Regions from separate parts of the Paenibacillus sp. 102 genome, predicted to be linked through region 1. Evidence: riboswitches for the same ligand, from Rfam matches in the RefSeq annotation. Region 1 holds a riboswitch; each other region holds the start of a gene.
The links. A riboswitch is a leader RNA that binds a small molecule or an ion and turns the genes downstream of it on or off. The one in region 1 is predicted to bind lysine.
Positions count from the first base shown of each region.

Region 1 (2,208 bases):
ATAATAAAACGACTGCAACAAGTGCAAATCGTAATTTTGGAAACAAATGTTGTAGCATAATATACTCCTCTCCTACTATAAGTGACGGTTCTAGTGATTGTATCTCTAATGATAGAAGTTTCACTTTATATATACGAACTGTCGTTTATCTTTATGTACTATTATACGAAAACAAAACAGAATTGTGGATGGTTTTTATAAGAATTGGTTAGAAAAAGAGAAAACGGAGACAATAACCATATCGCATTTTGATACGGAGGTTATGATGAAAAAGTTATTTTGTTTCATATGTAGTGGTTTTTTATTATTTTCCACCCCTACAGTTTTCGCTGCTCAATATGATGCGCCGTTATTAGAAGATGCTCTGTATTCTGTTTTGTTTCCACAAATAAATACTACGATTGAAAAGCACTATGGGAAACAAAAACCATATGATTGTCCAAAGATTGTAAGCATGAAAAAAATGTATAGTGGTACATATTTATTTCAAACAGTAATTGAAGTGACAAAATATGAAGCTGGTATAGGTGGAAAAGTACTTCCTCCATTTGAAAAAATAAGAATCACATTTGATAATGATGAAGGAGAATGGATTGTGAAAAAAATAGATATAAAGCGCTTACCAAATGATACGAAATTGAATTGTAAAAAACCAATATAAAAAATTGTTTGACAAATAATTTAGTCATTTGGTATTGTTAATACCAACATAAGATGTTTGAAAATTAAATAGACTTACCTCATCTACTCTCAAAGGTAGAGGCCGCGATAGGAAAGAGTAAGCTATGGGAGATTTAGTGGAATCTTTGATCATAGATTGAAAGGGACTATTGCCGAAATATAAGAATGACCACCTCATTCATATATTGGGACTACATTGAATAAATGTAGTACTGTCATAAAATTTTATTTTATGGAGAGCTATTTGGAGATGTTGATGCGGTTTCTTATTTGAGAAGATAACAACTCGTTTATTTTTTCATGATACATGATTCCTAATAAGAAACGCGTGTGAACATTGTTCCGCGCGTTTTTTGTTTACCTAAAAGCGTGCTGCAATGAATAGAAGAAGATTGGGGTTATCAGTTTTAGAGGAAATAAGGGAGGAATTCAAATGTATTTACACGGCACAAGCCGAATCAATGACCAAGGACACTTAGAAATTGGAGGGTGCGATACAACGCAGCTAGCAAAACAATATGGAACACCGCTTTATGTATACGATGAGGCTGCTATTCGGGAAAAATGTCGCGCATTTCATCGTGCATTTCAGGAAAGTGGGTTCTCTTACCAAGTAGCATATGCAAGTAAGGCGTTCTTGTGCATGGAGATGTGCCGAGTAGCTCGTGAAGAAAATATGTCTTTAGATGTTGTTTCAGGGGGAGAATTATATACTGCTTTGCAAGCTGGTTTTCCTGCATCGCGTATTCATTTTCATGGTAATAATAAAACTGAGGAAGAGATCGTAATGGCGCTGCAAGCAGATATCGGCTGCTTTGTGGTAGATAATTTCTTTGAAATGGAAATATTACATGACTTAGCACAGCAGTATGGAAAAATTGTAAATATATTAATTCGAGTTACACCTGGAGTAGAGGCGCATACACATGAATATATTACAACAGGGCAAGATGATTCGAAATTCGGTTTTGGAGTTTCCACCGGCCAGGCAATGCAGGCGATTCAAATCGCACTAGAGAAATCAAATTATAATGTATTAGGTATTCATTCGCATATTGGTTCGCAAATTTTTGAAACAGCAGGATTTGTTCGAGCGATTGAAGTATTGCATGGCTTTTTAGAAGAGATAAGAGAACAAACTGGTTATGTTGTAACGGTGTTAAACGTCGGCGGAGGTTTTGGTATTCGCTATACGGAAGCTGATACACCACTTACACTTGAAACATATGTGTATGCTGTAACTAACGCAGTGAGAGAACAGTTTATACGAAATAATTATCCCCTTCCTGAAATATGGATTGAACCAGGGCGTAGTATTGTCGGGGATGCAGGAACAACAATTTATACAGTAGGAGCTGTAAAAGATATTCCGGGCATTCGTAAGTATGTGTCAGTCGATGGAGGAATGACAGATAACTTAAGACCAGCTTTATATGGAGCTCGTTATGAGGCGATGCTAGCAAATCGAGGGAAAGAAGAGGTTGAAGAAGTTGTTTCAATTGCTGGAAAGTGTTGCGAGAGTGGGGA
Region 1 is NZ_JBCGHT010000002.1:346,257-348,464, reverse strand. It holds gene AAIE21_RS07715 (LTA synthase family protein) at 1-58, opposite strand, end outside; gene AAIE21_RS07710 (DUF3888 domain-containing protein) at 266-661, shown strand; lysine riboswitch at 750-932, shown strand; gene lysA (diaminopimelate decarboxylase) at 1,115-2,208, shown strand, end outside.

Region 2 (2,208 bases), on a different contig from region 1:
ACTTCTGAACTTAATAAAATCCAGCCTAAGATCGAGCCGAATAGGGAAGTAAGGGCAAGCAAGGCCATTAATTTCCCGCCGCCATGACCCATTGCAGCATTTAATGCATCAGCTAATGGACGTTCAGACGCTTGTAGTTTATCCATATGAAGAACACCCATTGTTAAAATGGTAATTCCTAAATAAATGGCAACAGTTATTAATAAGCCAGCAACAGTTGCATGTTTTACCGTTTTTGGTGATTTCGCACGGTTTGATAAAAGAACGGCTGATTCAATACCGATAAATGCCCAAAGTGTTGTTAGAGCAGCTAAATTTACTTGCGAAAGCAGTCCGTGTGACACGCCTTCTTTATCAATCATTGGTGTGTACCATTGTCCAAATTTTGAAGCTTGAAATGCAAACAAAGTAACAACGATGAATAGAAGGAATCCTGTCACCTTCGTTGTTGTTGCTAAGAAGTTTAATTTTCCAGCTCCGTTTACACCGTTTGTTAAAATCATATGTGTTCCCCATAATAAGAGAGAACAGATAGAGAATGTAATGAGTTTTCCAACTTCCACATCGAAAGTGCCAATTGAAAATAAGAGGCGTGTATCTTTCATAATCGGGAAGAAGAGTGATAAATAACCTGCAAAAGATGTAATAATAGCAACATTACTTGCCCAGTTTGCGACCCAGTAGCCCCAAACCATGCTGAATCCAGCCATTTTTTTCTTTTTTGGTGATGAAAATAAAGCATATGCATGACTTTGTGGTCCTGTTGTTAAATCAGGACGACGAATTGCTAAATTACCGAAAACAAGAGCTAGCATTAAAACACCAAACCCTGTTGTTAACCAAGCTAAAGTAACACCGAGAGGGCTTGCTGTTTGTGCTAATGTACTTGGCACCATGAAAATACCAGCGCCAACCATATTGCCGACAACAAATGCTGTCAGTACCCAAAAGCCCCATTTTTTCTGTTGCATAAAAAATACCTCCAAAGTTAGTATAACCAAGTCAAGCGAGGAGATATGTATGTCTTCCGAAAAGGAAGAAAGGCAAGCTTCATACAAAACAAAAAAAGCACGTGTCATTGTCGCTACGTGCTTTCTATCTTATAGGAAACCCACGACATACCTCTCGATAGCTCTCCACAAACAAATTGTTTGTGACAGTTCTGCATTTATTAAATAGCAGACCCAGCAAGAATGCATGGTGGGCATTACTTACTTCGGCAACCATTCCTTTCCCATTCATTCATCGATGCCACTACATCTCCTGAAATGATACTCTTAATGACTGCAACCTCTACCTCACCGAGATACGAATGAGGATTTATGTATTAAATTAACGTATTTAAGGGTAACAAATGTATTTTTATACGTCAATGGATATAGAAATAATCAGACTATAGTGAAGAATTTGTCATTATAAGAAGAGGGAGCTTTTTCGAAATTTAGGAATGTAATGGATTGGTTAATGAATAGTAGCCCTAAAGCATATGAGATAAGTGAATAGGTGAATGAAAGAATATATATCCAACTTGATTTTCCAACATATATATCCATTTTTATTTTCAAGCACCTAAGTCGTGGTTATGAAAATAAAAGGAAATCTCCACTCGCTTTCTCCTTTTGTTCTCACTTTGCATGAGGCCAAAAAAAGCACTGACCGCTTCTATACATGGCCGGACGCTCTCTTCCCACCTAAAAAGAATGGTTTTTGCCCGGTTTTTCATTTTGTATTTATCCCGCATTAACGGGCAGTAAGACCCCTACCTCAAGATTCAGAGGGAAACGAGGAAGATAGGTGGGGGATCAACTGCCCGTAAAAGCCCGATTGGTGAGGGCTGATAATCAGTGGGGGATGAAGAAAACCCCCACTGATTAAAGTTTCACTTTATATAAAAAGAAGCTAATCTACAGCGGTAGACTAGCTTCTAAAATGTTACATTAAGTTTAATACAGTTACTTTTTCACGTGTCATAGACTCAAGGCTCTTACGAATACCTTGTGCTCCCATACCAGAACCTTTTACGCCGATGAATGGGAAGTGGTCAGGGCCACGCTCTGTACGTCCGTTAATTTGAACAGAACCAGTATCGATTTTATTTGCAATTGCAAATGCTTTATTAATGTCTTTTGTGAAGACACTTGCTTGTAAGCCGAAATCTGATTTGTTCGCAATTTCAATTGCTTGCTCATCAGAAGAAACGCGGATGAT
Region 2 is NZ_JBCGHT010000006.1:125,139-127,346, reverse strand. It holds gene AAIE21_RS15895 (amino acid permease) at 1-971, opposite strand, end outside; lysine riboswitch at 1,122-1,304, opposite strand; gene AAIE21_RS15890 (NADP-dependent glyceraldehyde-3-phosphate dehydrogenase) at 1,933-2,208, opposite strand, start outside.
Region 2: linked by a shared signal. The riboswitch ahead of AAIE21_RS15895 (amino acid permease) and the one ahead of lysA (diaminopimelate decarboxylase) in region 1 are both predicted to bind lysine.

Region 3 (2,208 bases), on a different contig from region 1:
TCTCGCTGAAGTTGTTACGACTGCAGCTTCCGGTGTATCTCATATTCGCTTTGGAAACGTTGATAAATATACGGTTTCTAGACTGACATTACCTGGTGCAATTGGTGCTTTTGTCGGTGCATGCTTTTTAAGCAACTTGCCCGGCGATTTAATTAAACCGTACATTTCACTCTTTTTATTTACGTTAGGCGTCTATATTTTATTACGATTTATTATTCAAAAACAGATTGTCAAATCAAATAAGCGTATGTCTGGAAAACAGCTTATCCCATTAGGATTATTTGCAGGATTTGTTGACTCAACAGGTGGTGGTGGTTGGGGACCAATTACAACACCAGTACTACTTGCACGAGGAAATGAAGCACGAAAAGTCATTGGTTCCGTAGATACAAGTGAATTTCCAGTATCTTTAGCCGCAACAATCGGATTTTTCATTTCATTAGGATGGGAACAAGTAAGCTGGGTTTGGGTATTTGCACTTATGCTTGGCGGTATTCTGGCAGCTCCAATCGCTGCATGGTTAGTACGAATTGTGCCTTCGCATTTACTTGGTGTACTCGTTGGCGGACTCATTATTTTTACAAATATCCGGACGCTGCTTACATCATTTAAAGTAGATCCAACAATTATTAACCTTTCTTATATTGCAGTAGGTCTTATCGTTATTATTGCACTTTTCATTGCGGTTAGAAATCACTCTCAACTTACAAAACAAAACGTTGGATATACGACTGGTCAAAAGCGAGTTTTACCTTAAAGAAAAAATAGTTACGTAGTATGAAGGTAAGCAAATGATTCGTTTGCTTACCTTTTTTAATTGCTCACTTCAAATTCATTCATTTACAATTGTCTTACCTCCCTTTTCCACTTACAAACTTCATATATTCATTTATAACTATGTTTACATGAACAATGTCGAATTTTATTTTTCTGAATTTTCTTTTAATTTTAGAGGATTTTCCCTATCTTTTTGCGAAACATTTGTATAACAATTTTTTCTTCATTTTTTACATATTAAGTAGGTTGGTTCGGGCGGAGTTTTGAAAACGTTTCCTATACAATAACCGATTATTTGTGATAATTTCCTACAAAAATTCCTTGCAATATTTTCAGAAACTAATTACAATTGCCATATATTAAAAATCACAGCAATAAATAAATCCTCATCAATCCGATGAGGTAGAGGTTGCGGCTTTTATTAGTAAAACGGATGAGACACAGAGAATATCAATGATCCCGTTTGAAAGGAAATGCTGCCGAAGTTTATATTTCTTCTCTGGAAATATAAGCTGGGGCTGTCTCCGAATAGGAACAGAACTGTCACGTTTACAAAATACCGTGTAAACGTGGGGTGCTATCTTAACGGAAGGGTATGATGGGGTGGTTATTTGTGAAACGTTCCGCCGAATTCCTTTGGCGGTTTTTTGTATTTTTCTCCCCCGCTCCTTCCTAATCTTACAAGAAAAGGAGTGTTGAACATGAATAGCATAGCTGATCAAGCTACCTCTACAAAACAATCTACACAAGGACAAGGTGAACTAAAGCGCGGGTTGAAAACGCGCCACCTTACAATGATTTCTCTCGGTGGTACAATTGGTACTGGGCTCTTTCTTGCAAGCGGTGGTGTTATTCACACAGCAGGGCCTGGCGGAGCTCTCTTAGCCTATACGGCAATCGGAATTATGGTTTACTTTTTAATGACAAGCTTAGCTGAATTAGCAGCGTATATGCCTGTCACCGGCTCATTTAGCACATACGCAACAAAATTTGTCGATCCATCACTTGGATTTGCACTCGGCTGGAATTATTGGTATAACTGGGCAATTACTGTTGCAGCTGAACTAGCAGCAGTTACATTAATTATGAAATTTTGGTTTCCAAATACTCCGTCTTTAATTTGGAGTGGTCTTTGTTTAGCTATTATGTTTCTTTTTAATTATTTATCTGTTAAAGGATTTGGTGAAGCAGAGTATTGGTTCGCTCTTATTAAAGTAGTAACTGTTATTATCTTTTTAATTGTTGGATTTATGATGATTTTCGGCATTATGGGCGGCGAACCTGTTGGATTTAAAAACTTTACTGTTGCGGATGCACCATTTAACGGCGGCATCATGGCAATCATCGGTGTATTTATGGCTGCTGGTTTCTCATTCCAAGGAACTGAATTATTAGGTGTAGCTGCTGGTGAAACGGCTGATCCAGAGCGTA
Region 3 is NZ_JBCGHT010000004.1:66,611-68,818, forward strand. It holds gene AAIE21_RS12460 (sulfite exporter TauE/SafE family protein) at 1-757, shown strand, start outside; lysine riboswitch at 1,173-1,365, shown strand; gene AAIE21_RS12465 (amino acid permease) at 1,479-2,208, shown strand, end outside.
Region 3: linked by a shared signal. The riboswitch ahead of AAIE21_RS12465 (amino acid permease) and the one ahead of lysA (diaminopimelate decarboxylase) in region 1 are both predicted to bind lysine.